Regions from separate parts of the Streptomyces sp. NPDC001858 genome, predicted to be linked through region 3. Evidence: riboswitches for the same ligand, from Rfam matches in the RefSeq annotation. Region 3 holds a riboswitch; each other region holds the start of a gene.
What was found. Region 3 has a riboswitch for cyclic di-AMP ahead of ACWCPF_RS00720 (transglycosylase SLT domain-containing protein). Riboswitches for the same ligand answer to the same signal wherever they lie in the genome.
Positions count from the first base shown of each region.

Region 1 (7,776 bases), on a different contig from region 3:
CGCGCGGTGGCCGGCACGGCCGAGACGATCACATCGTGCTTGGTGCGCCTGCCGTCCCCGTCCTCCGAGTCCTCCGCGAAGGGCTCGCCGTTGGCCGTGCGGGCCAGCAGGCCCGTGGAGGACAGCAGGACGCGGCACGGGTCGTCCGCGACCTGGAGGGGCACTGCGGTGGCCGTGGCGCCCGAGGACTCCAGCAGGACCGTACGGCGCTCGGTGCCGAACTTCTTCGCCACCACGGCGAGTTCCGCCGAGACCAGCTTGCGCAGCTCCGCGTCCGAGTCCAGGATCCGGGTCAGCTCCGCGATCTCCGCGTTGAGCCGCTCCTTCTCCGCCTCCAGCTCGATGCGGTCGAACTTGGTGAGCCGGCGCAGCGGGGTGTCCAGGATGTACTGCGTCTGGACCTCCGACAGCGAGAAGCGCTCCATCAGGCGCTCCTTGGCCTGCGTGCTGTTCTCGCTGGAGCGGATCAGCCGGATGACCTCGTCGATGTCGACGAGCGCCGTCAGCAGGCCCTCCACCAGGTGCAGCCGGTCACGGCGCTTGGTACGCCGGAACTCGCTGCGGCGGCGCACCACGTTGAAGCGGTGGTCGAGATAGACCTCCAGAAGCTCCTTGAGACCCAGCGTGAGCGGCTGGCCGTCGACCAGCGCCACGTTGTTGATGCCGAAGGACTCCTCCATGGGCGTCAGCTTGTACAGCTGCTCCAGGACCGCCTCCGGCACGAAGCCGTTCTTGATCTCGATGACCAGGCGCAGGCCGTGCGCGCGGTCGGTGAGGTCCTTGACGTCGGCGATGCCCTGGATCTTCTTCGAGCCGACCAGGTCCTTGATCTTGGCGATGACCTTCTCGGGACCGACGGTGAACGGCAGTTCGGTGATGACCAGACCCTTGCGGCGGGCCGTCACCGTCTCCACCGCGACCGTGGCTCGGATCTTGAAGGTGCCGCGGCCGTTCTCGTAGGCGTCCCGGATGCCGGAGAGGCCGACGATCCGGCCGCCGGTCGGCAGGTCGGGTCCCGGGACGAACTTCATCAGGGCGTCCAGATCCGCGCCGGGGTAGCGGATCAGGTGCCGGGCGGCCGCGACGACCTCGCCCAGGTTGTGCGGCGGCATGTTCGTGGCCATGCCGACCGCGATCCCTGACGCGCCGTTGACCAGCAGGTTCGGGAAGGCGGCGGGCAGTGCCACCGGCTCCTGCTCCTGGCCGTCGTAGTTCGGCGTGAAGTCGACCGTGTCCTCGTCGATCGACTCCGTCATCAGGCTCGTCGCCTGGGCCTGGCGGCACTCGGTGTACCGCATGGCGGCCGGCGGGTCGTCGTTGCCCAGCGAACCGAAGTTGCCGTGGCCGTCGACCAGCGGCACACGCATGGAGAAGGGCTGGGCCATGCGCACCAGGGCGTCGTAGATCGACGCGTCGCCGTGCGGGTGCAGCTTGCCCATGACCTCGCCGATGACGCGGGCGCACTTCACATAGCCGCGATCCGGGCGCAGGCCCATCTCGTTCATCTGGTAGACGATGCGGCGATGCACCGGCTTCAGGCCGTCACGGGCGTCCGGCAGGGCGCGGGAATAGATGACCGAGTACGCGTACTCGAGGAAGGAGCCCTGCATCTCGTCGACGACGTCGATGTCGAGGATCCGCTCCTCGTACGAGTCGTCGGGCGGCGGGGTCTTCGTGCTGCGGCGGGCCATCGCTGCCGGCTCCTTGCTGGGGCGTGACGGGATCTGACGCGGACCATTGTGGACCGTGGCAGTGACAGCGCGGGCGTGGACCCGGCGTCGGCGGTCCGGCCCCGCACGCGGAGGCACCTCCTCCACGGCTGCCCGCAGGCTACGCGATCTCGCTCTCGGCGTATGTCGCCCGGGAACTTCGCGGACCGTCCGCACGCTTGCATACAGTGGCAGGACCGGCAGGAAAACCGCGGTTTCGACGACCGCGTCCGCGATCGGAAGGGACGTACATGCCCATGGGTCACACCGCCACAGCCCAGGCAGGCTCCGGGGGCCTGACAGCGACCGAGCACCGCCTGGCCAACGGCCTGCGCGTGGTGCTCTCGGAGGACCACCTGACCCCCGTCGCGGCGGTGTGCCTCTGGTACGACGTGGGCTCGCGCCACGAAGTCAAGGGGCGTACCGGCCTTGCTCACCTTTTCGAGCACCTGATGTTCCAGGGCTCCGGCCAGGTCAAGGGCAACGGCCACTTCGAACTGGTCCAGGGCGCGGGCGGCTCGCTCAACGGCACCACCAGCTTCGAGCGCACCAACTACTTCGAGACCATGCCCACCCACCAGCTGGAGCTCGCCCTCTGGCTGGAGGCCGACCGCATGGGCTCCCTGCTCACCGCCCTCGACGACGAGTCGATGGAGAACCAGCGCGACGTCGTCAAGAACGAGCGCCGCCAGCGCTACGACAACGTCCCCTACGGCACCGCGTTCGAGAAGCTGACCGCTCTCGCCTACCCGGACGGCCACCCCTACCACCACACGCCGATCGGCTCGATGGCCGACCTGGACGCGGCGACCCTGGAGGACGCGCGAGCGTTCTTCCGCACGTACTACGCGCCCAACAACGCGGTCCTGTCCGTGGTCGGCGACATCGACCCGGCGCAGACCCTCGCCTGGGTCGAGAAGTACTTCGGCTCCATCCCCGGCCACGACGGCAAGCCCGCTCCGCGCGACGGCGCGCTGCCCGAGGTCATCGGCGAGCAGCTGCGCGAGATCGTCGAGGAGGAGGTGCCGGCCCGCGCCCTGATGGCCGCCTACCGGCTGCCCGAGGACGGCACGCGTGCGTGCGACGCCGTCGACCTGGCGCTCACCGTCCTCGGCGGCGGCGAGTCCTCCCGGCTCTACAACCGCCTGGTGCGCCGTGACCGGACGGCCGTGGCGGCCGGGTTCGGCCTGCTGCGGCTCGCCGGGGCCCCCTCCCTGGGCTGGCTGGACGTGAAGACGTCCGGGGACGTCGAGGTGCCCGTCATCGAGGCCGCGATCGACGAGGAGCTCGCCCGGTTCGCCGCGGAGGGCCCCACGGCCGAGGAGATGGAGCGCGCCCAGGCCCAGTTGGAGCGCGAGTGGCTCGACCGGCTCGGCACGGTCGCCGGCCGCGCGGACGAACTGTGCCGGTACGCCGTCCTGTTCGGCGACCCGCAGCTCGCCCTGACCGCCGTCCAGCGGGTGCTGGACGTCACGCCCGAGGAGGTGCAGGAGATCGCCAAGGCCCGTCTGCGCCCCGACAACCGCGCGGTGCTCGTCTACGAGCCGACCGCCGCCGAAGCCCCCGCCGACCAGGACGAGAACGAGGAGGCGGCCCGGTGACCGAGCTCGCCACGATGGACTTCCACCCCCAGCCCCGGGCCGGCGAGGCCAAGCCGTGGGCTTTCCCGGCGCCCGAGCGGGCCGCGCTGGCCAATGGGCTGACGGTCCTGCACTGCCACCGCCCCGGCCAGCAGGTCGTCGCCGTCGAGATCCTCCTCGACGCGCCGCTGGACGCCGAACCGGCGGACCTGGACGGCGTCGCCACGATCATGGCGCGCGCGTTCTCCGAGGGCACCGACAAGCACTCCGCCGAGGAGTTCGCCGCCGAACTGGAGCGCTGCGGGGCCACGCTGGACGCGCACGCCGACCACCCCGGCGTCCGGCTCAGCCTCGAAGTGCCGGCCTCGCGCCTGCCCAAGGGCCTCGGCCTCCTCGCCGACGCCCTGAGGGCGCCCGCGTTCGCCGACAGCGAGGTCGAGCGCCTCGTCCGCAACCGGCTGGACGAGATCCCGCACGAGCTGGCCAACCCCTCCCGGCGGGCCGCCAAGGAGCTCTCCAAGGAGCTGTTCCCCGCCACCGCGCGCATGTCCCGCCCGCGCCAGGGCACGGCGGAGACGGTCGAGAAGATCGACTCCGCGGCGGTGCGCGCCTTCTACGAGAAGCACGTCCGCCCCGCCACGGCCACCGCCGTGGTCGTCGGCGACCTCACCGGCATCGACCTGGACGCGCTGCTGAGCGACACCCTGGGCGCCTGGACGGGCTCCTCGGCCCAGCCGCGGCCGGTGCCTCCGGTGACCGCCGACGACACCGGCCGGGTCGTCATCGTGGACCGTCCCGGTGCCGTCCAGACGCAGCTGCTGCTCGGCCGTATCGGCGCCGACCGGCACGACCGCGTGTGGCCCGCTCAGGTGCTCGGCACGTACTGCCTCGGCGGCACCCTCACCTCCCGCCTGGACCGCGTCCTGCGCGAGGAGAAGGGCTACACCTACGGCGTCCGCGCCTTCGGGCAGGTCCTGCGGTCCGCCCCGGACGGCTCCGGCGCCGCGATGCTCGCCATCAGCGGCTCCGTGGACACCCCGAACACCGGTCCCGCCCTCGAGGACCTCTGGAAGGTGCTGCGCACCCTCGCCGCCGAGGGGCTGACCGACGCCGAGCGTGACGTCGCCGTGCAGAACCTGGTCGGGGTGGCCCCGCTGAAGTTCGAGACCGCGGCGGCCGTCGCGGGCACGCTGGCCGACCAGGTCGAGCAGCACCTGCCCGACGACTTCCAGGCGACGCTGTACCAGCAGCTCGCCGCGACGGGCACCGTGGAGGCCACCGCGGCGGCCGTGAACGCCTTCCCGGTGGACCGGTTGGTGACCGTCCTCGTGGGCGACGCGGCCCAGATCAAGGCGCCGGTCGAGGCCCTCGGCATCGGCGAGGTGAAGGTCGTGTCCGCGGAGTAGGCGGAGTAGTCCGCTGAGGAGGCCGCGAAGCGGTTCGCAGAGCGGACCGGCAACGGCACGCGCGTGTAGGGGCCCTGGTCGACGCAAGCGTCACCAGGGCCGCTAGATGTCCGAATTGGGGCGGAGGTTGCCTGTCTGCCCTGTGGGATGCGCTACAAAAACCGGGATTCGTTTGAGGATTGAAACCGGCCCCGCTTAGCTTCGTGCGGACTGTTCGTCAGGCAGTGCGCCGCAGCCGCGGCACCGGACAGTCATCGCCGAGTCCCCTACGGCGCGAGCCAGGGGAGCCGGGGACCCACGTGTGTGAAGTCCCTGGGGTGAATCGGGCGCCCGCGCGAGTCGCGAGGGGGTCCGTAGGAGACCTTCCTGCTCCGAACCCGTCAGCTAACCCGGTAGGCGAGAGGGAAGGAAAGGACACCCCTGACTTGGCGATCACCTACGCCACCGGGAAGCACCGTCGGCCCAGCCGGATGCAGCGGACCACCGTTCGCGCGGCGGGCGTCGCGGCGCTCACCACCACCGGTGTCATGGCCACCGTCGCCGCCACGCCGGCCCTCGCCGCCGAGCCCACGCCCGAGCAGACCGGGCTGATCCCCGTGGTCACGGTCGGCGAGTCCGTCGCCGAGCAGCTCGACGACCAGGTCGCCGTGCAGAAGCACGCCGCGTTCGAGAAGGCCTCCCGCGAGGCCGCCGCCAAGAAGGCCGTGGAGGAGCGCGAGGCACGCGTGCGTGCCGCCCGCGAGGCCGAGCGCAAGCGCCTGAACACCTTCGTGCTGCCGATCACCAGCTCCTACGTGTCCACCGGCTACCACGCCAGCAGCTCCCTGTGGTCCTCCGGCAGCCACACCGGCGTCGACTTCCACGCGGCCAGCGGCACCACCGTGCACGCGGTCGGCCTGGGTACCGTGGTCGAGGCCGGCTGGGGCGGGTCGTACGGCTACCAGGTCGTGATCAAGATGATCGACGGGACGTACACCCAGTACGGTCACCTGTCGTCCATCGAGGTGTCGGTGGGCCAGCAGGTCACCCCGGGCCAGCGGATCGCCCTGTCCGGCGCGACCGGCAACGTCACCGGCGCGCATCTGCACTTCGAGGCCCGCACCACCGCCGAGTACGGCTCGGACATCGACCCGGTCTCCTACCTCCGCCAGCACGGCGTGAACATCTGACGACGTACGGCGACAGATCGTTCGGCCCCGGCCCTCCCGGCCGGGGCTTTCGTCGTTTTCGAGATCCCGCTGTCCAAAAAATATCCACGGATTCCAGTCCGCCATCGGAAATTCCCGCTGATTGCAATAGAGTCACGGAACACACGTCAATCGTCGACGTTTCACGGGGATTAAGGCGGAGGTCCGTCATGCGTATTCCGGCGCACTCGGTGTGCACGGCCGTCCGGGACGACATCGTCGCGGGTGTCTACGAGCGCGGCAGCCGCCTCACGGAGGAACTCCTCGCTCGCCGCTACGGCGTTTCCCGTGTGCCCGTCCGGGAGGCGCTGCGCACGCTGGAGGCGGAAGGCTTCGTGGTCACGCGCCGCCACGCGGGCGCGTGCGTCGCCGAGCCGACCGAGCAGGAGGCCGCGGACCTGCTGGAGATGCGCATGCTGCTGGAGCCGCTCGGCGCCTCCCGGGCCGCCCAGCGGCGCACCGAGGCCCATCTGAAGGTGCTGCGCGGTCTCGTCCGGCTGGGCCAGGAGCGGGCCAGGAGGGGCAACAGCGAGGATCTGCGCTCCCTGGGGGGCTGGTTCCACGAGACGCTCGCCCAGGCCTCCGGAAGCCAGGCCCTGACCTCGATGCTCACCCAGCTGCGCCACAAGATCGCCTGGATGTACGTGGTGGACGCCCCGGCCGACCCGGTGGAGTCCTGGGGGGAGCACGGCGCGATCGTGGACGCGGTGGCGCGCGGCGACGGGGAGCGCGCGCGTGCGGTCACGGCGCTGCACACCGAGCGGGCGACGGCCGCGCACCGGCTGCGCTTTTCCGGCGGCGCCGAGCGCGTCGACCGTGTGAGGACTTCGCAACCTCCCGTAAACATGACGGGTCTGCGGCATTAACACGAGGGCCGTATACAAAGAGGAGTGAATTCGTGGGGCGCTATTTCTGCTGCCCATGAGCGGGAAATTCAAAGGGCTCGCCCGACAATTCGGACGAGCCCTTCGGTGTTGCGTGACGACGTATTTACTGCAGCGCGCCGTCAGCGTTTTCAGACAGTCTCGGGGAGCTCCTCGAGACCTTCGGCGACCAGCTTCGCGAGCCGGTCGAGGGCAGCGTCCGCGCCCTCGGCCTCGGACGCGAGGACGATCTCCTCGCCGCCCTTGGCGCCCAGGCCGAGGACGGCCAGCATGGAGGCCGCGTTGACGGGGTTGCCGTCGGCCTTGGCGATCGTCACGGGGATGCCTGCGGCCGTGGCGGCCCGGACGAAGATGGAAGCGGGGCGGGCGTGAAGGCCCTCGGCCCAGCCGACGTTGACGCGGCGCTCAGCCATGTGATGCTGCCCTTCAGTGTCTCAGGTTGTCTAGACCAGTGTTCCACACGTGAAGCGTGGGAGGGCGGGACCGTGCGGTCCCGTCCCGACGTGGTCGTCGGATCGCGGCCTCGATCCGACGTGCGTCCTCCACAGACTGCCTCGCGCCGTTGTCGTACGCGAGCCGTACTCTGGGCCCCATGCAGAGCGCGTCGGACCGGCACGAGTACCCCGCCCACTGGGAGGCCGACGTGGTGCTGCGCGACGGCGGCACCGCACGCATCCGCCCCATCACCGTTGATGACGCCGAGCGCCTGGTCAGCTTCTACGAGCAGGTCTCGGACGAGTCGAAGTACTACCGCTTCTTCGCGCCCTACCCGCGCCTGTCCGCAAAGGACGTCCACCGCTTCACGCACCACGACTTTGTGGACCGGGTGGGACTCGCGGCCACCATCGGCGGCGAGTTCATCGCAACCGTACGCTATGACCGGATTGGCGCCGACGGCATGGCCGCCTCCGCGCCCGCCGACGAGGCCGAGGTCGCCTTCCTCGTCCAGGACGCGCATCAGGGGCGCGGTGTCGCCTCCGCGCTCCTCGAACACATCGCCGCCGTGGCGC
Region 1 covers NZ_JBSFEV010000023.1:118,984-126,759, forward strand. The annotation lists gene ACWCPF_RS28400 (DNA gyrase/topoisomerase IV subunit A) at 1-1,691, opposite strand, end outside; gene ACWCPF_RS28405 (M16 family metallopeptidase) at 1,961-3,310, shown strand; gene ACWCPF_RS28410 (M16 family metallopeptidase) at 3,307-4,695, shown strand; cyclic di-AMP (ydaO/yuaA leader) riboswitch at 4,941-5,109, shown strand; gene ACWCPF_RS28415 (M23 family metallopeptidase) at 5,121-5,864, shown strand; gene ACWCPF_RS28420 (GntR family transcriptional regulator) at 6,053-6,748, shown strand; gene ACWCPF_RS28425 (HPr family phosphocarrier protein) at 6,898-7,179, opposite strand; gene ACWCPF_RS28430 (bifunctional acetate--CoA ligase family protein/GNAT family N-acetyltransferase) at 7,359-7,776, shown strand, end outside.
Region 1: another riboswitch for cyclic di-AMP. It lies ahead of ACWCPF_RS28415 (M23 family metallopeptidase); the one in region 3 lies ahead of ACWCPF_RS00720 (transglycosylase SLT domain-containing protein).

Region 2 (7,776 bases), on a different contig from region 3:
GCCGCGTCCGGGTCGATCACGACGTAACCGGTCTCGCCGGGCAGGACGTAGTGCAGCCGCAGCCGGATCTGCTGCTCGGCGTAGGCGTCGTCCTGCCAGCGTGCCTTGAGGTCGCGCAGTTGCTCGACGCGCTCGCTGGCCTGCTGCTTCTCGCGTTCCAGGGCGGCGATGTCGGCGCGCTGGGAGACGTACTGGCGCATCGGGTAGGCCAGGGCCACGATCAGCGTGCACAGGACCAGCGCCAGCAGGGCCGCACGGCCGGTGAGGCGGGAGCGGCGGGCCTGGCGCTTGGTCTGGGAGCGGTAGACCCGGGCCGCGGTCTGCTCGCCGAGCAGCTTGATCCTGGTCGCGGTGGAGAAACGGTCCCGGTCCTTCACGGCCATCGGTCTTCCCCGCCTCCCGCTCTCACACGTGCGTACGTCCCCGCACACGGTACGGGACCGGATACGGGGACGTACGTACGACGCCTCTTACGAAGCGATGGGTCAGCCCTTGAAGCTCAGCCCTTGAAGCGCGGGAACGCGCTGCGGCCGGCGTACACGGCGGCGTCGTCGAGGATCTCCTCGATGCGCAGCAGCTGGTTGTACTTGGCGACGCGGTCCGAGCGGGCCGGGGCGCCGGTCTTGATCTGACCGCAGTTCACGGCGACGGCGAGGTCGGCGATGGTGACGTCCTCGGTCTCGCCGGAGCGGTGGGACATCATGCACTTGAAGCCGTTGCGCTGGGCGAGCTCGACGGCGTCCAGGGTCTCGGTCAGCGAGCCGATCTGGTTCACCTTGACGAGCAGGGCGTTCGCGGAGCCCTCCTCGATGCCGCGGGCCAGGCGCTCGGGGTTGGTGACGAAGAGGTCGTCGCCGACGATCTGGACCTTGTCGCCCAGCCGCTCGGTGATGACGTTCCAGCCGGCCCAGTCGTCCTCGTACAGCGGGTCCTCGATGGAGACCAGCGGGTACGCGGAGACGAGCTCCTCGTAGTACTCGGTCATCTCGGCGGCCGAGCGGGACTTGCCCTCGAACTCGTACTTGCCGTCCTTGTAGAACTCGGACGCGGCGACGTCGAGCGCAAGCGCGATCTGCTCGCCGGGGACGTAACCGGCCTGCTTGATGGCCTCGACGATGAGGTCGAGGGCGGCGCGGTTGGACTCCAGGTTCGGGGCGAAACCGCCCTCGTCGCCGAGGCCGGTGGACAGGCCCTTGGTCTTCAGCACCTTCTTGAGGGTGTGGTAGACCTCGGCGCCCCAGCGCAGGGCCTCGGAGAAGGACTCCGCGCCGATCGGGGCGATCATGAACTCCTGGATGTCCACGTTGGAATCGGCGTGCGAGCCGCCGTTCAGGATGTTCATCATCGGCACCGGCAGCAGGTGCGCGTTGGGGCCGCCCAGGTAGCGGAACAGCGGCAGGTCGCTGGCCTCGGAGGCGGCGTGGGCCACGGCGAGCGAGACGCCGAGGATGGCGTTGGCGCCCAGGGAGCCCTTGTTGTCGGTGGCGTCCAGGTCGAACATGGCCTGGTCGATCAGGCGCTGCTCGGTGGCGTCGTAGCCGACGAGCTCCGGGCCGATCTGCTCGATGACGGCGAGGACGGCCTTCTCGACACCCTTGCCGTGGTAGCGGTTGGGGTCACCGTCGCGAAGCTCGATGGCCTCGAAGGCACCGGTGGAGGCGCCGGACGGAACGGCGGCACGACCCGTGCTGCCGTCGTCGAGGCCGACCTCGACCTCGACCGTGGGGTTGCCTCGGGAGTCCAGGATTTCCCGGGCTACGACGACGTCGATGGACGGCACGAGCATCTCCTTCTTGGGATGTGACGCTGGTTGTGCGGGGCGGGTGGGCCGCGATGGGCCCGCGCCGAGCCTTGCGACTAGAGCCTAACCGCCTTCGGGGCGTCGGCAGCCGACCGACCGTCCCGTGGACAAACTGACCGTACCCATTGTTCACACACGGAACAAAGGGAGCGGTCGCCAAAGACCAACAGGAAGTTGCCAACTGGCGAACGAAGCGGGCAGGGGAGGCAGGCAAAGAGAAACCCCGCTCCGGTGCGTACGGGGGAACACGCACCGGAGCGGGGAGCCCGTGGGGACGGGGGGACCCTCACGAGGTCTTCAGTGTGCCGACCTCGCCTGTGAGGGCGCTGTGACTTCCCCGGGAGCCGGGTGTCACTTCAGGAGCCGGAGCTCGGTCCAGGAGCCGGAGCTCACTTCAGGTGCAGCTGCTGGCCCGGGAAGATGAGGTCGGCGTCGTCGACGATGTCCTTGTTCAGCTCGAACAGCTTCTGCCAGCCGCCGGCGACCTTGTGCTGCTCGGCGATGGAGCTGAGGGTGTCGCCCTTGACGACCTTGTACTCGCCGTCGCCCTTCTCGACCTTCTTGCCGGTCGGGGTGGTGACCGTCTTGGATGCGGCCGGACGCTCGGCCGAGCGGGAGGCGCTCTGCTCCTCGGTCGAACGGGTGTCGGCGCTGCTCGACGAGCTGGAGGAGCTGGAGCCGGAGGCGGCGGAGTCGGCGCTGCCGCCGTTGTAGGCGGCGTTGGACAGGCCCGTGCCGCAGACCGGCCAGGCGCCCTTGCCCTGGCCCGCGAGGACCTTCTCGGCGACGGTTATCTGCTGCGCCTTGGAGGCCTGGTCGGCCTGCGCGGCGTACTGCGTACCGCCGTACGCGGCCCAGGTGGAGGCGGAGAACTGCAGGCCGCCGTAGTAGCCGTTGCCGGTGTTGATGGACCAGTTGCCGCCGGACTCGCACTGGGCGACCGCGTCCCACTCGGCGGCGGTGGCGGCGGAGGCGTTGCCGGCCGCCATCAGCGGGGCGGCGATGGCGACACCGGTGACGCCGGCCAGCGCGGCGACGCGGGTGGCCCTGGACGGACGGCGGTGCTTGCCCTTGACGGAAAACAGCATGGTGGATCCCCTCACCGACGCCTGCGAGGTGAGCTGTCGGGTTCGGGCCGTGTGAGTTGCCCGGCCACTCCTCCGTGGGAGGCGTGGCTTCACCCCAAGCCGGATCCGGCGTCAACCGCTGGTTCCGGCGCTTACCTTGGGTCCCCCGCTCCTGCCTACGGCGCTTGACGCGACGACTGTTCCCGGGCGGCCACTGGCAGGACTCGGCGTTGCGACGACCGGGGCTCGGATTGCCGAGCGGCCTTGACCGTAGCCACGCGATCCGCGGAATTTCAAAGACGATCAGGGCTTCTGAGACTCATCCCACACTTTCACCAAACCGGACATTCTGGAGCGAAGTATGACGTGAACTCCCGGCGTTTTTCGGTGCGTTCCTGCCCTATTGGACCGCCGTGTCGAGGGTCTGACCGGGGGCGATGCCGTTCGGGTCGGCGCCGATGAGGTCCCGGTTCTCGGCGTAGAGGGCCCGCCATCCGCCGTCGATGTCAAGGGAGTCGGCGATGGAGGCAAGGGAGTCGCCTTCCTGCACCACATAGGTGACCGCGGCGTGCCGGCCGGCGGAAGCGGCGGAGAGAGCGCTCACGGCGGTGTCGGCCGCAGCGGTGTCGGCCGTGTCGGTGGCGCTCTTCGTCGTGGGGGCCGCGCTCTCGTCGGCGGTCGCGCCGCGGTGCTTGCCGGAGCCGAGCGAGCCGGTGTCGACGAGGCTCCAAGAGCCCGCCTCCTGGACCGAATTGCCCGAGTCGCCCGAATCGCCCGCACCCGAGGCCGACGAGGGGGAGCCGTCGGTCCCGGCGGGGTCGCCCGTGACGGAGGACGAGGGGGACGAAGGAGATGAAGGAGACGAAGGGGACGTCGTGGGCGAACCGGAGGAATCAGCGGACGAGTCGGGCGACTCCGGCGATCCCGCCGAACCGCTGTCGGCGCTCGACGAGCCCGAAGCGTCCGAGGAGCCCGAAGAGCCGGAGGAATCCGAGGAGTCGCCGCCCAGCCCCTTGGACAGGTCGGACAATCCGGACGACGAAGACGAGTCGGACGAGTCGTCCGCCACGCCGGTGTCCACGGCCAGCGCGCCGTTCTCCTGGGTGAGTCCGGAGGTCAGCCCGCAGGTGCCCCACGCGCCGATGTTCTCGGCGGCGAGCAGCTTCTGCGCCACGGCGATCTGCTGGTTGCGGCTGGCCAGATCGGCGCTCGCCGCGTAGTCGAGCCCGCCGTACGTCTCCCATTCCTTCTGGGTGAGGCTCAGGCCGCCGTGCTCGCCGCCCTTGTCGGCGCTCCACGAGCCGCCGGTCTCGCACTGCGCCACCTTGTCCCACACCGTGCCCTCGGCGGCGCTCGCGCCGGAGGCGGCCAGCAGCGGGATGGCGATGGCGGACCCGGTCACTCCGGCCGCGACGAGGAGGGCCGGAGCCTGACGGGGGCGACGATGACGACCGTTCCCGGAGAGCATGCGAGGGCCTTTCTCTGGACAGCAGTAACCGGCGCGACGCGTGCGACTGACATATCGCGCTGACGAGTGAACGTATCGGCATACGATCACTTGTCACAAGTTCATGCCGCGCAGATCACGTGAAGATCACAGAGTTGAGGGTCGGTCACCTTTGCTTCGCCGCACGGTCACACTACGGCTGACATCCGATCAGATACGCACGGAACTGAACTCGACCGGAAGCGTCCGCAGCCCGCGCATGATGAGCCCGCCACGCCATCTCAACTGGGCCGGGTCCACGGCCAGTCGGAGGTCGGGCAGCCGGGTGAGCAGCGCGGCCAGCGCGGTCTGGCCCTCCAGCCGGGCCAGCGGAGCGCCCAGGCAGTAGTGGAGGCCGTGGCCGTAGCCGAGGTGTTGATTGTCACGGCGGGACAGGTCGAGGCGGTCGGGGTCGGCGAAGCGGGCCGGATCGCGGTCGGCGGCCGCCAGGACGACGAGGACGGGGTCGCCCGGCGCGATGTCCTGCCCGCCGAGGCTGAGCGGCTCGGTCGCGAACCGCCAGGTGGCGAGCTCCACGGGGCCGTCGTAGCGCAGCAGTTCCTCGACGCCGGTCTCCAGGAGGGTGCGGTCGCCGTCGTCCTCGGTCAGCGACCGCTGGAGACGTTCGCGCTGCTCGGGGTGGGTGAGGAGGGCGTAGGTGCCGTTCCCGATGAGGTTGACGGTCGTCTCGAAGCCCGCGAACAGGAGGATGAAGGCCATGGCCGCGGCCTCGTTCTCGGTGAGGTGCTCGCCGTGGTCGGAGGCGCGGATGAGGCCGGAGATGAGGTCCTCGCCGGGCGCGGGCTCGGCCGGCAGCTCCGCGCGCTTGCGGTGGATGAGCTCCAGCAGATAGCCGCGCATCTTCTTCACCGACCGCGCGACCCCGCCCCGCGGCCCTCCGCCGTGCCGGATCATCATCCCGGCCCAGTCGCGGAAGTCGTCCTGGTCCTCGCGGGGGACGCCCAGGAGGTCGCAGATGGCGTAGATGGGGAGCGGGAAGGCGAAGTCGTGGATGAGGTCGGCCTCGCCGTCGGCCGCGAACCGGTCGATGAGCTGATCCGTCAACTCCTGTACCCGTGGCGCGAACTCGGCGACCCGGCGGGGGGTGAACGCCTTGCTGACGAGCCGGCGCAGCCGGGTGTGGTCCGGCGGGTCGATGTTCAGCAGATGCGTCATCAGCTCGGCCTTGCGCTCACCGGGGATGCCGGTCTTGCCCTTGGCGTGCGCGGGTTCGTCGTGATGCGCGGGGTTCTTGGAGAGCCGCTGGTCGGCGAGCGCCTGCTTCGCGTCGCCGTAGCGCGTGACCAACCAGGCCTCGACGCCGCTGGGCAGTTCGGTCCGATGCACGGGCGCGTGCTCCCGGAGCCAGGCGTAGGCGGGGTAGGGGTCGGTGGCGAACTCCCAGGTGAAGAGTTCCGGGGCGGGCGGGGCGTCGGGCAGGGCATCGGGCCGGTCGTCGGGCCGGGCGTCCGCCGTGGGGTGGGGCTGGTCGGTCACTCCTTGACGGTAGCGGTGTTCACGACGAGCGCCTGCGCCTCGCATCGGTGTTCGCGGTGAGCGCCGCGCGCACCGGGGCGCAGCGGCCGGCTCAGGAACTCACCTGTTCGCCTGCGCACCTGCGCACCTGCGCACCTGCGCACCTGCTCACGTGACTACTCCTGCACGCCTTCGGCGCCCCTGATCGCGTCCCGGTAGGCGCGGGCCGCCGCTCTCAGCGCCGCCTCCGGATCCACGCCCTCGGCCTCCGCCCGGGCCGCCAGGGCGAGCAGTTCGTAGCCGATGCCGTCGGAGGCGGGGAGGGGCACCTCCAGTCCGGCCGTCCGCACGCGCGACGACAGCTTCGCCGCGAGCGCGAGGCCCGGCTGACCGAGGGGGACGCCGTCCGTCACCGACTCCCGCTGCTTCTCTATCGCCTTCGTGCGCAGCCAGTGCGCCTTGACCTCCTCCGGGGTCGTGGCCGTCTCGTCGCCGAAGACATGGGGATGGCGGTGGATGAGCTTGGCGACGATCGTGCCCGCGACGTCGTCGATGGAGAACGGGGAGTCCGGGTCCTCCTCCGCGATCCGGGCGTGGAAGACGACCTGGAGCAGGACGTCGCCCAGTTCCTCGCGGAGTTCGTCGCGGTCGCCGTCCTCGATCGCCTCGACGAGTTCGTAGGACTCCTCGATGCCGTACTTGGCGAGACCCTTGTGGGTCTGCTGCGACGACCACGGGCACTCGGCGCGGATGCGGTCCATGACCTGGACGAGGTCGAGGAGCCGGGCGCCGGGGAGGTCGTAGGAGGCGGGGAGCAGCTCCAGCTCGGGCATCGCCACGCGGCCGGAGCCGGCCAGCCGGGCCAGGCCGTCGGTGAGGGCCGGTTCGCCCTCGCCGGTCGCCACGACCACCACCGTGCCGCCGTCGGCACAGGCGGCGATCAGTTCCTCGGCGGTCGGGGAGATCTCCTCGACCGCAAGGCCCGCGTCGCGCAGATAGGGCAGCTGCGGATGCGCGCCGTCCGCGCACAGCACCCGGTCCGCCGCGCGCAGCGTCTGCCAGGCGGGCCAGGACAGCAGGCCGGGGGCGACGCGATGGCTGGTGGTGAGCAGGACGACGCGGCCGGGGTCGTCGACGGCGGCGGAGCTGGTTGCGTTCACCCCTCGAACGTAACGCACGCCACCGACAGCCCCGCGATCATTCGCACGGACGTTCCATCGGACGTTCCATCGGACGCTCCGTCACGTCGTCGCATCGCCGTATCACCGTGCCGTCACGTCGTCGTCTGGGTCCCCGACGCGGTGACCTCTCGTACCCACGGCGTCTTCGCGTCGACGCGGGCCACTTTCTGCGCGTCCCAGTCGCCGTAGCGCGGGTTGAGGTCGACGCCGAGGGCCTTGGACGCCTTGGACAGCGCGCTCCAGAAGGCCGGCTGGCTGGTGTCCGTGCCGAGGCCGGTGGCGAGTTTCTGCGCCTCCAGCTGGAGGCGCAGGTTCTCGTCGAGACGCTGCGGCGGGATGCCGTACTGCTGAAGCCAGGCCGTCTCCAGGCCCTGCGCGCCGCCCGCCTGCTGTTCCAGGCCGGCCCGCAGCGCCTGCACCTCGCGGGGGGTGACGGTGACGCCCGCGTCCTCGGCCGCGCGGTGCAGCACCCGGTCCAGGACCATGCCGTGCAGGGTGTCCCGGGTGAGGGTGCCGGTCTGGGCGACGGCCTGCGCGTACTGCGCGTCGTCGGTGACCGCGGCGCGCTGGGCCGTGCGCACCTCGTTCACCCGGCTCTCCAGCTGGGCGACGGTGATCCGCTGGCCGCCCACGACGGCCGCCGCGCCGGGATGCGCGTCGTTCCCGCAGGCGGTCAGGAGGGGGGCGGCCGCGATCGCGGCGGACAGCAGGAGCGCGGTGCGACGACGACGGCGGTGCAAGGAAGCCTCCCGAGGAGATTGTGCG
Region 2 covers NZ_JBSFEV010000004.1:405,490-413,265, reverse strand. The annotation lists gene ACWCPF_RS08530 (FtsB family cell division protein) at 1-383, opposite strand, end outside; gene eno (phosphopyruvate hydratase) at 500-1,786, opposite strand; gene ACWCPF_RS08520 (transglycosylase family protein) at 2,191-2,889, opposite strand; cyclic di-AMP (ydaO/yuaA leader) riboswitch at 2,893-3,062, opposite strand; gene ACWCPF_RS08515 (LysM peptidoglycan-binding domain-containing protein) at 3,269-4,336, opposite strand; gene ACWCPF_RS08510 (cytochrome P450 family protein) at 4,526-5,851, opposite strand; gene ACWCPF_RS08505 (nucleoside triphosphate pyrophosphohydrolase) at 6,007-6,990, opposite strand; gene ACWCPF_RS08500 (SurA N-terminal domain-containing protein) at 7,104-7,751, opposite strand.
Region 2: another riboswitch for cyclic di-AMP. It lies ahead of ACWCPF_RS08520 (transglycosylase family protein); the one in region 3 lies ahead of ACWCPF_RS00720 (transglycosylase SLT domain-containing protein).

Region 3 (7,776 bases):
CCAGTTGGCGTAGGCGGCGGCGCTCTGCACGCCGAAGGCCCGCACCAGGCCCGCGTTGAGGGTGAAGAACCCCGGCCACTGGTCGTAGGCGGACATGTTGCCCGAGAGCGACGCGCCGGGCCGCAGTTCGCCGTTGGCGAGCAGCGTGTTGACGATCGCGTCGTGCTTGGAGGCCCACGGGTAGCGCACCGCGTCGTAAAGCACCGCCGGGGGCGCCTTGAGCGCGAACAGCAGCGCGGCGCAGTGCGCGGCCGGCCACCAGGGCGCGGTGCCCGCCCGCCGCAGACTCAGGACGAAGCCCGCCGTGAGGACCAGCAGCGAGAGGTAGTAGGCGGCCGGGAGACGGTCCAGCAGACCGTAGTCGCCCATCTCCCGGAAGCCGACGCGGGGCAGCGCGTACACCCAGAGCCCGGTGGCGAGCAGCAGGGTCAGCGGGGCCGCGACCGGCGGACGGCGCGGGATCCGCCACCTCCGCCGCGAGCCGTGGTCGTTGCGGTCGTCGCGGCCGTCACGTTCGTCGCGTTCGGCCGGGGACGGACCGCCCGGTCCGGTGGAGAGCTCGGGGGTGGGCAGCTCGCTGCTCTCGGTGCTCGGTACAGGCACGTGTGATGGCACGTCGAGGCTCCCCTCCCTCGCATTAACTATAGGAATTTTCTCTTCTTTTCACATCAAAATCGTCGAACCCTGCTCAACCTGCGAACATCGGCCCCCGCGCGACGGCGCGGGCGCGGCGGTACCACCGCCAGCCGACCGTCTTCGGCCCGTCGCGATACGGGGCGACCCGGGCGCCGGAGCCGGCCAGCCAGCCCTCGACGTCGGCGAGGGTGTGGCCGCGGCGCACGATGAGCCGGGCGATGCGGTAGAGCTCGTCGCGGTCCGAACTGAGCGCGTGCCGCACGGCGGTGGCCGTCTCGTAGCCCGCGGCGGCTGCCATGCGCCGCACCCGGCCGCTGTTGTAGCCGTGCGGGTAGGCGAGATGGCGGACGGGGTGGCCGAGGGCGTCCTCCAGCACCGAGCGCGACGCCCGCAGCTCGTGCGTGAGCGCCCGGGACGCGAGCGTGTCCAACTGCGCGTGCGTGACGGTGTGGCTGCCGACCTCCATGCCGTACTGCTCCAGCCGCGCGGCCTGCGCCAGCGTCATCATCGGGGCGGGCGGCAGCAGGCTGCGCCCGCCCGGGGCGATGGCGCCGGTCGTGAGATAGGCGGTGGCGGAGAGCCCCCGACCCGCCAGCGCCTCGGCGGTCGCGCCGGGCAGGTCGGCGAAGCCGTCGTCGAAGGTGAGCAGCACCGGCCGGGGCGGCAGCGGCGCCCGCCCGGCGAGGTGGTCGGCGAGCGCGGTGATCGTGACGGGTGTACGTCCGCTGTCGACGACGGCGTCCAGATGCGCGCCGAACTGCTTCGGGCTGACGGTGAACTCGGCGATCCAGCCAGGCGGATCCTCCATCACGGCGTGATACAGCAACACGGGGATACTGCCGCCGACCCCGCCGACCCCGCCTGCACCCCCCTTCGCGCTGCCCGCGCCTCCCGCGCGGCCCCTGCCGCCCCCGCGGCCCGCGTCAGCTCTGTGCGCGCCCCCCGTCATCGCGCGGCACCGCTCGATCGGGCAGCGCCCCGCAGCGCGAGCCGGGCCCGTAGGTAGCCCAGCGGGCCGTAGAGCATGCCGCGCCGTTGGAGTCGGGACAGCCGTCCGGGCCAGGCGTGCGTCCGGTCGTCGTGGCCGCCGGGCGCGCCCCCCGAGGCACCCTCCACGCCCCCCGAGGCACGTTCCACGCCTCCCGACACACCCTCCACGCCCCCGGACGCACCTTTCACGCCTCCCGACACACCCTCCACGCCCCCGGACGCACCTTCCACGCCTCCCGGCGCACCCTCCACCCGCTCCGACCCGCCCCCCGCCTCCCGGCTTGCCGTCAGTGTGCGGGCGTGTGCCAGGCCGCGGGGCAGCCGGGCCAGGAAGGCGGGCAGCAGGCCGGGGCGGTTGACGAGGATCGCCGTGAGGTAGGCGGTGAGGCCGGCGCCGTACCCGTACGCCTGGGTCTCCAGGTCCCGCCAGGTCTCCCGGTGGTGGTGCCAGACCAGGGCCTGCGGCGTGTAGTGCAGCCGGTGGCCCGCGGCCAGGACGCGGACGAACCCGTAGAGGTCGTCGCCGCCACGCGCGCGCGTGCCGGCGCCCGTCGCCGGGTCGAAGCCACCGACCGCCCGCAGCACCTCCGTACGGAAGGCCATGCTGGCGCCGGAGCCGAAGCGGCCCGCGGTGAAGGGGAACAGCGGCTCGTCGGCGGGCGGGTCGTGCGGGTCGTAGGTGCGTGCCGTGAACCCCTTGGCGAAGCCGCCGTGGCTCTCCAGGAGGACCTGGGCGGGGGTGCGCAGCCGGGCCGGCAGGATCAGGCCGGTGGTGCAGCCGAGCCCGGGATCGGCGACGAAGGGCGCGGTGAGCTCGGTGAGCCAGCGCGGGTCCGCGACGACGTCGTCGTCCGTGAAGGCGATCACCTCGCCGTGCGCGGCCTCGACGCCCTTGTTGTGCGCGACGGCGAGACCGGGCACCGGCTCGGCCACGTACCGCACGCGCTCGGCGTACTTGTGTTCGATCAGCTCCCGGGTGGAGTCCGTGACGGGCGCGTTGTCGACGACGAGGATCTCGAAGTCGGGGTGGTCCTGGGCGAGGAGCGAGTCGAGCGCGTGGGCGAGCTTCTCGGTGCGTTCGCGCGTGGCGACGACGACGGTCGTGGACGGCACGAGCGTCGGCACCGACGTGGGTATCGGCACCGACGTGGGTATCGGCATCGGCCCCGGTACCGGCGCGGGCGGATCCGCGGGCCCCGGCACCGCCGCGGCCACTGCGCGAGCGGCGAGATCCATGAGCACGGCCTTCGGGTCGGCGCCCTCCGAGACGTGCCCGAGAAGCGTCCCGACCGGCCGTCCGCCCCTCCTGACCAGCACGAACACCTCGCCGTGCGTGAGGGGCGGGCTGCCCGGGCCGGGTTTGAGCACGCCCCCGTCGTCCAGTTCGAGCTCGGCGATCTGCACCGGCCGGATGTCGAGGAACTTCTCTATCTCCTGCCGCACGACCGCGTGCGGCACACCTCTTGCGCGGAACACGAGCCCCCCTGGTTCCATGATCGTCACGACCGGCGCAGCCGGCCCGCGCTCTTCAAGGTCCGTGCGGCCGTCGCGGCGAGCCTCGGCCGGTTGCGCACGAAGTGGTGCGCGCGGCGGGACGGTTCACGGCTGAGCCAGTAGAGCGCGGCGCCCACCCCCGGACGCGTCCACGCTCCCTCGAACACGGGTATCTCCCCGGTCTTCAGCGAGTCCTTGTACTCGGCCGCGCCGCGCCCCAGGTCGAGCAGGCCGATCCCCTCCGCGGCGGCCGACTCGGCCATCCGCAGATGCAGCACGAGACCGGGCGAGAACTTCGCGAACTCCGGGTCGTACGACGGGAACCAGCAGGCCAGGACCGTCGACGAACGCAGTCCGAAGTGCGCGGCCACGGGCCGCTCACCCGCGTAGAGGACGGACAGCGTGCCGGCGCACTCCGGCGCGCGCGTCTCGGCCAGCACGTCCACGAGCCGGGTGATCCACTCCTGGGCGAACCGGTCCCGGCGGCCGGTCCTGCGGTACTGCGCGGACTTCCACGCCATGAGCGTGCGCAGCGCGGCCGGGTCGCGTTCGTCGAACACGAACCGCAGCTCCCCGACCTGCCGGCCGAGCTTGCGCTCCTTGGCGAGGGTCGTCTTCAGGAACTTCGGCGACTGCGCGCGCAGTACGGACTCATAGGTCTCGTAACCCTTTTCGACGTCGATGACATAGGCGGCGTACTCCGCCGCCGCGTGCGGCAGGAACAGCCCCTGCTCCGCCTCCAGGTTGTCGAAGGCGAAGCTCGTCAGGGAGCACGCCCGCATCAGTTCGGCGGCGTTCAGTCCGAGGCCCGGGGCCAGCACCGCGCCCTGGGCGTCCGAGACGCCGTACGCGAGGGTCTGGCCCTGGCCGAGCCTGCCCCGCTCGTGGGGCAGGAAGCCGACCGGCTCGCGCCCCTCGTACACCACCGCCACACGTGCGCGTGGCCGCACCAGGCCCACGGCGTCGGTGAACTCCGGTTCCATGAAGGGGTTTCGCGGCAGCGTCGACGCGGCACGCAGCGCGCGCCACCGCTCCCTCTCCCCCTCGCCGAGGTCCTGCGGCCTCAGCACACGAATGCGCCCACTGCTCAACCTGACCCCCCGATCAAGTCCCCCCTGGACACCTGGACGGTACCGCTCCACCCGGGCGTCGCGGTAGGTAGCGTCCCATGTTGTTGCCAACCGGTGCAGAGGCCTTTAACCGTCCGCTACCTGGCAACGTGGCAGAAAGCCGTTTCTTTTAAAGGGGAGTTGGCAGAACACGACAGGACCTGGCCGTCGTTCGGTTTGCGTCGAACCCGAGGGGCGCGGGATCCGTATTCTCTGATCATGGCCGCACCCATCGCATCTCCCGCGCGCTCCGCGTACCCCGCGTACTCCCTGATCGCCACCGACCTGGACGGAACGCTGCTCCGCGGCGACGACACCTTCTCCGACCGGTCGCTCGACGCGCTCGCGCGGGTGGCGGCCGCCGGCGCACGCCACCTGGTGGTGACGGGACGGCCCGCGCCCCGGGTGCGGCCGCTGCTCGACCGCCTCCACAGCAGGGGGCTCGCGGTGTGCGGACAGGGCGCGCAGTTGTACGACGCCGGCGCGGACCGGCTGCTGTGGTCGGTCACCCTGGACCGGGAGCTGGCGGAGACCGCGCTCGGCAAGATCGAGGCGGAGGTCGGGCAGCTGTACGCGGCCGTCGACCAGGACGGCGTCGACGGACTGACGCTCATCGAGCCGGGCTACCGGATGCCGCACCCGACGCTGCCCGCCCTGCGCGTCGGCCGCCGCGACGACCTGTGGTGCGAGCCGATCAGCAAGGTGCTGCTGCGCCATCCCACCCTGTCCGACGACGAGTTGGCGGCGACGGCCCGCTCGGTGGTCGGCTCGCTCGCCACCGTCACGATGTCGGGGCCGGGCACGGTAGAGCTGCAGCCCTGCGGGATCACGAAGGCCACGGGCCTGGCCCTGGCCGCCGAACACCTCGGTCTGCGTCCCGAGGACACGGTCGCGTTCGGGGACATGCCCAACGACATCCCGATGTTCGACTGGGCCGCGCACGGTGTGGCCATGGCCAACGCCCACCCCGAGCTCCAGGCCGTGGCCGACGAGGTGACGACGTCGAACGAGGACGACGGCGTGGCCGTCGTCCTCGAACGAATGTTCCCGTAAGTCGGGGTGCCGCTATGCGACCGCAGGTGAACGGTGCTGTCAGTACGCGCCGAACACGTTGTCGATCGAGCCGTAGCGCGCGGCCGCGTAGTTGCAGGCGGCGGTGATGTTGGCGACCGGGTCGTAGGAGTTCCACGACGTGCCCGGGACGTGGTAGGCGCGGAAGGTCGGGTCGATGACCTGGAGCAGCCCCTTGGACGGGATGCCCGCGGCCGCGTTGGAGTCCCAGAGGTTGATGGCGTTGGGGTTGCCGGAGGACTCGCGGATGACGTTGCGGTAGATGCCGTTGTACGTGCCCGGGATGTCGTGCTGCGCCATGACGTGGAGCGAGGCGCGGATCCAGCCGTCGAGGTTGTTGGCGTAGCCGAGGCTGGAGGCGGTGGTGACGGTCGGCGTCGCCGCGGAGGCGGTGGTGGAGCCGATGATCGGGAGGGCGAGCACGGCCGCGCCGGTGGCGGCGACGGCGAGCGTGCGGGCGAGACGGGTACGGCGGGCGCGGCGCGGCTGAGCGGCAGCGGACATGACGAATTTCCTCTCCGGCGCCTGCGAGGTGAGCTGTCGGGTTCGGGCGGGAGTTGCCCGGCCGCGTCCTGACGGACGCGACTTCACCCCAAGCCGTACCGATGTGTCCAGAACATCCTGAAAATCCAAGACGTCCTGAATTGCGGTTCGGCGGCCTACCTGGTTCCCCCGCTCCTGCCGTGCGGTTCTCGATGGATGTAACGGGCGGCGGCAGGATTCGGCGTCCGCCCGACAGGCCGGGAACGTATGCGAGAGCACATGTCCGAAACAAGTAGCGAATTCATAGATCACCCCTATTGACCTTGATCTGTGGCCTATGGGGCGCTTGATCCTTTGTGGGTGCAAAGCCTCAACTTGCTTGAGGGGTGCGGGGAACGGCGCATGGCGCGCGGGGGTCGCCCCGGCGTCGGGTCGGCGTCGAGAGTGAGCCAACTCACCGGCAATCACAAGACTGGCGAATCGGGCATTAATCCCAAGTCATAGTTAAAGGAGCAGCAAAGGGGCGGGCTTGAAATCCGCCGCACTTTGCTCCTTTGTGTTCCTGTCTGTCCATTTTGTCGCTCACGAACTCCAGCGGTCCGGCGACACAAGTGGCGCGGGAGCGGGTGTGGGGGTGGGCGCGCGAGGGTGGGTGCGGGGGTGCGGGCCGGGCGCGGCGGGCGCGGCGGGCGCGGCGGGCGTGGCGGGAAACGGTCGTGGGGCGCCCCTGGATCACCCGACGGACATGAATCACTACTACCTGGTAACTCGATAGGTGTTCGTTCATATGGGCTGATCAGAAACATAACGGGCCGGATCCGGCGTCGGCCGGCCCGGCGGGACGCCTCTCCGGCGGGCCCATTCGAGCCTGCGGGACGTGGGGGCTATCGGTGATCGAAACGTGACCGGATACGCTGACTTGAGTGATGGCAGCGACCTATCGACAAACCGCGTAATCGCCAGTAGACACCACCAGACAGGAGACCCCTCGTGACCGTCGTCGGGCCGTTCGGGCTGAGCGTGCGGGACCAGGCTCTGGAAGCCGATGTCCAGGCCGGATTGGCGGCTGTCGAGGAAGGCTTGCTCGAGGCCACCAAGAGTGAGGTCCCGTTCATCACGGAGGCCGCCCAGCACCTCGTACGGGCGGGCGGGAAGCGGTTCCGGCCGCTGCTCGTGGTGCTCGCCTCGCAGTTCGGGGACCCGTACGCGCCGGGGATCGTGCCGTCGGCCGTGGTCGTCGAGCTCACCCATCTGGCCACGCTGTACCACGACGACGTGATGGACGAGGCCGAGGTGCGGCGCGGGGTGTCCAGCGCGAACGCCCGCTGGGGGAACTCCGTCGCCGTCCTCACGGGTGACTTCCTCTTCGCGCGCGCCTCCCACATCCTGGCCGACCTCGGGCCGGAGGCCGTCCGGGTGCAGGCGGAGGCGTTCGAGCGGCTGGTCACCGGACAGATCCTGGAGACGGCCGGGCCCACGGACGGGCGCGACCCGGTCGAGCACTACCTCGACGTGCTCGGCGGCAAGACGGGCTCGCTGGTCGCGGTCGCCTGCCGCTTCGGGGCGATGATGTCGGGCGCCGACGAGACGGTCGTCGACGTGCTGACGCAGTACGGCGAGCGGCTGGGCGTCGCCTTCCAGCTGGCGGACGACGTCCTGGACATCGCCTCCGACTCGCACGAGTCGGGAAAGACGCCCGGGACGGACCTTCGCGAGGGCGTTCCCACGCTGCCGGTGCTGCGGCTGCGGGAGCGGGCGGCGCGGTTGTCGCTGCCCGAGGACATCGCGCTGTGCGAGCTGCTGGACTCCGACCTGAGCGACGACGCCCGGCTCGCCGAGGCCCTGGAGGCGCTCCGGGCCCACCCGGCGCTGGAGCAGGCCCGCCGGGACACGGTGCGCTACGCGAAGGACGCGCGGGCCGCGCTGGCGCCGCTGCGGGAGTGCGACTCGAAGGCGGCGCTGATGGAACTCTGCGACGCCGTGGTCCACCGAG
Region 3 covers NZ_JBSFEV010000001.1:141,759-149,534, forward strand. The annotation lists gene ACWCPF_RS00695 (hypothetical protein) at 1-615, opposite strand, end outside; gene ACWCPF_RS00700 (polysaccharide deacetylase family protein) at 689-1,444, opposite strand; gene ACWCPF_RS00705 (glycosyltransferase) at 1,582-3,120, opposite strand; gene ACWCPF_RS00710 (GNAT family N-acetyltransferase) at 3,126-4,190, opposite strand; gene ACWCPF_RS00715 (HAD family hydrolase) at 4,449-5,282, shown strand; gene ACWCPF_RS00720 (transglycosylase SLT domain-containing protein) at 5,322-5,804, opposite strand; cyclic di-AMP (ydaO/yuaA leader) riboswitch at 5,808-6,021, opposite strand; gene ACWCPF_RS00725 (polyprenyl synthetase family protein) at 6,774-7,776, shown strand, end outside.

Region 4 (7,776 bases), on a different contig from region 3:
GGACGCCAAGACCATCATGCTGCTCCAGTGGGCGGCGCTGGACGGGCCGTTCCGGCCGTCCGGCGCCGTCAGCCCACGTTGAGCCCGGTCAGCCCGTTGACGCCGTTGAGATCCGCGAGCGGCAGCGTGTGCTGGGTCTGCAGGACCTTCGCGCGCAGGTAGCGGACGTTGTGCGGGGTCGTGAACACGCCCGTCGGGACACGGTCCTGGACGTCGATGCCGAGACCGCGCAGCTGGTCGGCCTTGTCGGGGTTGTTGGACAGCAGGTCCAGGCTCGTGATGCCGAGGGCGCGCAGCATCTGAGCGGCGGCGGTGTAGTCACGGCCGTCCTCGGGCAGGCCGAGCGCCGCGTTCGCCTCGTAGGTGTCCAGGCCCTGGTCCTGGAGGGCGTACGCGTCGAGCTTGTTGTAGAGGCCGATGCCACGGCCCTCCTGGCGGAGGTAGAGCAGGATGCCGCCCGTCCCGGCTATGCGCTCGACGGCCTCGCGCAGCTGCGGCCCGCAGTCGCAGCGGGCGGAGCCGAAGACGTCGCCGGTGAGGCACTCGGAGTGCAGCCGGACCAGCGGGGTGGCGCCGGGCGCCGGCTCGCCGAGGACGACGGCGACGTGCTCCTGGCCGTCGGTCAGACCGTGGAAGGTGACCAGTTCGGCGTCGACGGAGTAGCCGTCGTGGAAGCGCAGCGGTACCCGGACGCGGGCGCGCGGAGTGGCGGCGGCGGGGGTGTCAGGCATGCGGGTCTCCCGGTGCGAGTGGGGTCTGTGCGGGCAGCCGCGTCCACCTGTTTCAGATTTGAAGCAGCGTGCCGAGAGCGACCCTACCTCATGCTTTAAATTTGAAGCAACGGGATTGTGACCCGCACCTCACGCGTCCGCGGCCATCAGGTGCCGGCCGTCAGGTGCAGGTCATCAGGCGCAGGTCATCAGGTTTCCGAGCACGGGGAGGAGCGGCGGCGCCACGGCAGTTCCTGCGGTGCGGCCTCGTCGCCGTCCTGGAACCCCAGCACGACCTGCGTGAAGATCTCCTCCAGCTGTCCCACCTGCTCCGGGGTGAGCCGGTCGAAGAGCGCCGAGCGGACCGTCTCGACATGGCCGGGGGCCAGGCGCTCCAGGGCCGCCATGCCCTCGTCCGTCAGGATCGCGACGGTCCCGCGCTTGTCCCAGCGGCACTCCTCGCGCCGCAGCAGCCCGTCCTTCTCCAGCCGCGTCACCGCGTACGTCAGCCTGCTGCGGGTGATCTTCAGCTGCTCCGCGAGGTCGGTCATCCGCAGCCGTCGCTCCGGTGTCTCGGAGAGGTTGGCGAGGATGGAGTAGTACAGATGGGGCAGCCCGGCCTCCTGCTGGAGCTGCCGGTCGATCGCGTCCTCCAGCAGGAGGTAGCCGGCAACGTACGCGCGCCAGGCGCGTTGCTCCTCGGGGGACAGCCAGCGAGTCGTCATACGGCCAGTGTAGGTTTGTTTCAAACTTGAACCAAGGCCCGGTTCGGCCGGAATCGCCGCCGGACTGCCGTCGGACCCATCCCCGGGAGTGCGTCGATGTCGTACCCGTACGTCCTGCTGTCCGCCGCCGTCTCCCTCGACGGCTACCTGGACGACACCACGCCCGAGCGCCTGCTCCTCTCCAGCCCCGCCGACTTCGACCGCGTCGACGACGTACGGGCCTCCGTGGACGCCATCCTCATCGGGGCCGGCACGATCCGCGCCGACAACCCGCGGCTCCTCGTGAACTCCGCCGAGCGCCGCGCCGCCCGGGTCGCCGCCGGACGCCCCGAGTACCCCCTCAAGGTCACCGTCAGCGGCTCCGGCGACCTCGACCCGGCTGCGAACTTCTGGCACACGGGCGGCGAGAAGGTCGTCTACACGACGGAGAAGGGCGCCGAGCGGGCCCGCGCGCTCGGCATCGCCGCGGACGTCGTGGCGCTCGGCCCCGAACTGGACTGGCGCCGACTTCTCGAACACCTGCACGACGTGCGGGGTGTGCGGCGGCTCATGGTCGAGGGCGGCGGCACCGTCCACACCCAGCTGCTCCAGCAGGGCCTCGCCGACGAACTCCAGCTCGTCCTCGCCCCGCTCTTCGTGGGCGACGCGGGCGCGCCCCGCCTCTTCGGGCCGGGCGGCTACCAGGGCGGCCGCCTGCGCCTGCTGGAGACCCGGCGCATCGAGGACGTCGTCCTGCACCGCTACGAGCCCACCGCGCCCGGCGTCGGACCGCTGCCCGCCGCCGCCGACCGGCACTGGCTGGCCCTCGCCTGCGAGCTCGCGGAGCAGTGCCCGCCGTCGCGGACCGCGTTCAGCGTCGGTGCGGTGATCGTCGCCGCCGACGGCACGGAACTCGCGCGCGGCCACTCCCGCGAGGCCGGCGACCCGGTCGTGCACGCCGAGGAGGCGGCCCTCGCCAAGCTCGACCCCGCCGACCCCCGGCTGCCCACGGCCACCGTCTACAGCAGCCTCGAACCGTGCGCCCGCCGCTCCTCGCGCCCGGCGCCCTGCGCCCGCCTCATCCTCGACGCGGGCGTGCGCCGGGTGGTCACGGCCTGGCGCGAGCCGGACACCTTCGTCACGGAGGCGGACGGAACCGGACTGCTGACGGCCGCGGGCGTCGACGTCCTCGTCCTCCCGGAGTGCGAGGAGCGGGCGAAGGCCCCGAATCGCCACCTCCTCTGACCGCCCCGTCTGGCTGCGTGAGTAACCGTGGTGATTGGGGCCCCGTAGATGGCGTACAGTTGTGTTCATCGCCGCGGGGTGGAGCAGCTCGGTAGCTCGCTGGGCTCATAACCCAGAGGTCGCAGGTTCAAATCCTGTCCCCGCTACTGAAGGCCGAGGGCCGAAATCCAGAACTTGGATTTCGGCCCTCGGTTTTTTCCCGTGCTCTCCATGCGCCCGCCCGCCGTCACTGCAGGTGAGCGAGTGATCCCCCTCCGCGTAATGGCTGACGTCCTGTCAATGCCTGTGGGATTGCTGAGCCTGGTCAACTCGCCCGTTTTTCACCGGTCATGGGCCGAAAGTCCAGGCTGTAAATGTTGTTGATCAAGCGGAAGAGCTTGGAAACCTGACCCCGGGTCTATTAACGTTCGATAACGCAGCGCGGTCGTCCCAGCCGACACAAGCGTCGGCTCCGTGCGCACTGCCGAATCCCGCAAGGGAACCGGGGAACCACCACCTTGGGGTGAATCTCGCGGAAGCCGTCGTGAACTCGCAGAGTCCACGACCGGTTTACGCGCGTAGGAGACCTTCCCGCTCCGAACCCGTCAGCTAACCCGGTAGGCGACGGAAGGAAAGGAGTACGCCCGCGTGGCGTCCAACCGGCCGGTCCCAGAAGCCCCGTTCGTGCCGAGCCAGCGGTCCGCAGAGACCTTGGCCTACGGCAGCGTCCGCACCGACGAGGGCCCCTGGGAGGAGTGGAACCCCACCGCGGAGTCCATTCGCCCGGTTCGCGGCAAGCACCGCGTCGCCAAGCAGCGCGGCGGCGGGTTCGCCCGCAGCTCCACCGTCCTCGGCGTCGGCGTCATAGCCGCCGTCAGCGCGGGCGGCATGGCCAGCGCCAACACCGGCAAGGCCCCGGTCTCCATCTCCATGCCGGACCTGCCCAACGTGGGCTCCCTCATCTCCGACGAAGAGCCCGTCGAGGAACCCGCGCCCGCCCTCTCCGGCTTCGGCTCCGAGGCCGCCGTGGAGACCGGCGAGAGCGCCACCGACGCCGGCGAGGCCCTGCGCAGCCGGATCATGGCGCAGGCCGAGTCGCAGCAGACCCAGCTCGAGGCCAAGGCCCAGGCCGACGCCGCGGCCGCCGCGGCCAAGGCCCAGGCCGACGCCGTCGCCAAGGCCGAGAAGGAGGCGGAGGCCAAGGCCGCCGCCGCGAAGAAGAAGGCCGCCGACGAGGCCGCCGAGAAGGCCGAGGCCAAGCGCCTGGCCGAGCTGGCCACGCAGTACACGCTGCCGACCTCCTCGTACACCATCACCTCGACCTTCGGTCAGGCCGGTTCGCTCTGGTCCTCCGGCTACCACACCGGTCTGGACTTCGCCGCGCCCACGGGCACGCTCATCAAGGCCGTCCACAGCGGCACCATCACCGAGGCGGGCTGGGCCGGTTCCTACGGCTACCGCACCATCCTCACGCTGGACGACGGCACCGAGGTCTGGTTCGCCCACCAGTCGTCGATCAGCGTCAGTGTCGGCCAGAAGGTCGGCACCGGTGATGTGATCGGCCGCGTGGGCGCCACCGGCAACGTCACCGGAGCCCACCTCCACCTCGAGGTCCACTCCGGCGGCAGCTCCGACGGCATCGACCCGGCGGCCTGGCTGCGCAGCAAGGGCCTCAACCCCTGAGACGTGCCTCGCCGGGACCCCTGGTCCTTCTCCGGGACCCCTGAGAGGGACGTCTCAGGGACCGGACGACCGGACCTGATCGATTCCCTGCAGCCCTGACGGCCGGCCCCTGGGCCCCCCGGCGTCAGGGCCGCAGTGCGTTCACGTGTTCTTCGCGTCGCGCGTGGAATCGGCGCGCCGTCGGTGCCCGTTGACAGAGCATGACTACTCTTCGCAAGCTCGGCTCCTCCGACCTCGAGGTCTTCCCGCTCGCCCTCGGCGGCAACGTCTTCGGCTGGACCGTCGACGAGCCCGCCGCCTTCGCCGTACTCGACGCCTACGCCGCCGCGGGCGGCAACTTCCTCGACACCGCCGACTCCTACTCGGCGTGGATCGAGGGCAACAGCGGGGGCGAGTCCGAGACGATCATCGGCCGCTGGATCAAGGCCCGCGGCAACCGCGACGACATCGTGATCGCCACCAAGGTCAGCCAGCACCCCGACTTCCCGGGCCTGTCCGCCGCGAACATCAGGGCCGCCGCCGACGCCTCCCTGCGCCGCCTGGACACCGACCACATCGACCTCTACTTCACGCACTTCGACAAGACCGAGGTGCCGGTCGAGGAGATCGTCGGCGCGCTCGACGAGCTGGTGAAGGCGGGGAAGGTACGGCACATCGCCGCCTCCAACATCTCGCCCGAGCGCCTCCAGGAGTCCGTGGAGTTCTCCGATCGCGAGGGCCTGGCCCGGTACGTCGCCCTCCAGCCCCACTACAACCTGGTCTCGCGCGACACCTACGAGGGCGGCCTCCAGGACCTCGCCGCCCGCTTCGGCCTCGCCGCCGTCCCGTACTTCGCACTGGCCTCCGGCTTCCTGACCGGCAAGTACCGGCCCGGTACGACGGTGGAGAGCGCCCGCGCTCCGCGAGCCGCCCAGCACCTCGACACGGAGCGGGGCCGACGGGTCCTCGTCGCCCTGGACGAGATCGCGCAGGCCCACGACACCCAGGTGGCGACGGTCGCGCTGGCGTGGCTCGCCGCACAGCCGACCGTGGCCGCGCCGATCGCGTCCGCGCGGACGGTCGAGCAGCTGCCGGCGCTGGTGGGGGTGGCGGACCTGGAACTGACGGAGCCGGAGATCACGAGCCTGACCCGGGCCTCGGCCTGAGGCGGGCCTTGGCCCGACCTGCCGCCCGTATTCGCTATTGGTAGGGGTTGGGGGCAGGGGCAGGGGCAGGGCCATGGACGGGGGCGGGGTACGGCCCTCCGGGATACCCGTAGACCTGCCCCTGGGGGTACCCGTAGGCCCCGTGAGGCCCGTGGGGCCCGTAGCCTCCGTACGGCGACCCGTAGTTCCCGTACATCGGCCAAGGCGGCGCAGCCATCGGTACGGGTACGGGTACGGGTGCCGGAGGGGCCGTCATCCGGGCCGCATGGTCCAGCGCGGGCCGGGCGACGTCCTTGCGGCGCCACAGCTCGTTCAGCAGCTCCCGTTCCCGGACGACGAAGTCGGCGTTCGCCCGCCCCAGCCGGCCTCGATGCCGCAGGAACGCGAGGGACGTCGCGTACGCCTCGTACCGCGCCACCTCCCGGGCGGCCGGCCGGCCCAGGTGGCGGCCTGCGTACACCCGGGCCAGCCGCCGGGCCCGCATCGAGCCGAGCGCGAACGGCTCGGCCGGGGTGAGCCAGCCGGCCGCCGCGTAGGTGGGCAGTTCCTCGCGGACGGTGCGCAGCTCACGTTGGCGGGTCCACACCACCAGCCAGGTGAGCACCCCGAACGCGGGCACCATGATCGCGAGGTACACCGCGAAGAAGCCGAAGTCGCCGAACGTCGAGGAGCCGTTCCACAGGGCGTGCATGCCCATGGCGAGCAGCAGTCCGGCGAGCGGGAGCAGCGTGCGCCGCAGTCGTCGACGGTCCCCGGAGAGCGCGGCGATGCCGAAGCCGATGCCGGTCAGGACGGTGAACAGGGGGTGCGCGAACGGCGACATGACGACCCGCACGAAGAAGGTCGCGGCGGTGACGGAGGCGATGCCGCTGTCGCCGGTGAGCTGGTCGGTGCCGAAGGCGGTGCCGAGGTAGAGGATGTTCTCGGTGAACGCGAAGCCGGTGGCGGTGATCCCGGCGATGACCACGCCGTCGACGATGCCGGTGAAGTCCCGCCTGCGGAAGAGGAAGACGAGCAGGACGGCGGCGGCCTTGGCGGACTCCTCCACGACCGGCGCTATGACGGTCGCCCCCAGGGTGTCCGCGCTGGACGGGTCCGCGGTCGCCATCGCTATCCATCTCGTCGCGAAGCTGTTGGCGACGATGGCTATCAGCGCCGCCGCGCACGCACCCCAGGCGAAGGCGAAGACCAGGTTCCGCCAGGGGCCGGGCTCGACCCGGTCGAGCCACCGGAACGCGGCGACGAGCAACGGCACCGGCAGCACGGCGAGCCCGAGCCCGACCAGGAAGCCCTCCGTGCCGGTCTGTTCGCGCACCAGCGCCAGGATGACCAGGCCGGACAACGCCAGCAGCGTGATCAGCGCTCCGTACCGCACCCATCTGCGCTGCCACCAGTGCGCGTGCCGGAGGACGCCGTCCTCGGGCGCCCCGCCGCCGGGATACGGCGGCTGCGGCGGATGGGGCGGGAACGGGGGACTGATGGCCACGGCATCGACCCTAACGAGGGAGGGGACTGTGGTGGACGGAGTCGGAAGGTCAGTGATCCCCGCGCCGGACGTCCTGCGGGGTCCCCTGGGGGCTTCTCTGCAGGCCTCCCTGCGGGCTTCCCTGCGGGACGCGATGCTGTACGCGCCGGAAGAGCAGATCGTTCACCACATGACCCTTGTCCAGCCCCTGCCCCTCGAAACGGGTCAGCGGCCGGAACTCGGGCCGGGGCGCGAAGCCGCCGTCGGCCTGGGTGTTCTCGAAGTCGGGGTGCGCGGTGAGCACCTCCAGCATCTGCTCCGCGTACGGCTCCCAGTCCGTGGCGCAGTGCACGATCGCGCCGGGCTTGAGCCGGGTCGCGGCCAGGTCGAGGAACTCCGGCTGGATGAGGCGCCGCTTGTGGTGCCGCTTCTTGGGCCAGGGGTCGGGGAAATAGACGCGCAGTCCGTCGAGCGAGTCCGCCGGCAGCATCTCGCGCAGCAGGATGATCGCGTCGCCGTTGGCGACCCGGACGTTGGTCAGGCCGTGGTGATCCGCGAGGTTGAGCAGGTTGCCCTGCCCGGGCGTGTGCACGTCCACCGCGAGGATGTCGGTGTCCGGGTCGGCCGCCGCCATCTGCGCGGTCGCCTCGCCCATGCCGAAGCCGATCTCCAGCACGACGGCACGGTCGTCGCCGAACAACTCGGCGAGGTCGACGGCATGCCCGTCGATGTCGAGCCCCCACTTGGCCCACAGCCGCTGCAAGGCGTCCGCCTGCCCGGCCGTCACCCGACTGCGCCGGGGCTGGAAACTCCGGATCCGCCGCTCGAAGTGCGACCCGGCGGGA
Region 4 covers NZ_JBSFEV010000031.1:89,864-97,639, forward strand. The annotation lists gene ACWCPF_RS33365 (NUDIX domain-containing protein) at 1-82, shown strand, start outside; gene ACWCPF_RS33370 (GTP cyclohydrolase II) at 69-731, opposite strand; gene ACWCPF_RS33375 (MarR family winged helix-turn-helix transcriptional regulator) at 920-1,435, opposite strand; gene ACWCPF_RS33380 (dihydrofolate reductase family protein) at 1,532-2,659, shown strand; tRNA gene ACWCPF_RS33385 (tRNA-Met) at 2,732-2,805, shown strand; cyclic di-AMP (ydaO/yuaA leader) riboswitch at 3,111-3,277, shown strand; gene ACWCPF_RS33390 (M23 family metallopeptidase) at 3,287-4,321, shown strand; gene ACWCPF_RS33395 (aldo/keto reductase) at 4,522-5,466, shown strand; gene ACWCPF_RS33400 (PrsW family intramembrane metalloprotease) at 5,501-6,841, opposite strand; gene trmB (tRNA (guanosine(46)-N7)-methyltransferase TrmB) at 7,002-7,776, opposite strand, start outside.
Region 4: another riboswitch for cyclic di-AMP. It lies ahead of ACWCPF_RS33390 (M23 family metallopeptidase); the one in region 3 lies ahead of ACWCPF_RS00720 (transglycosylase SLT domain-containing protein).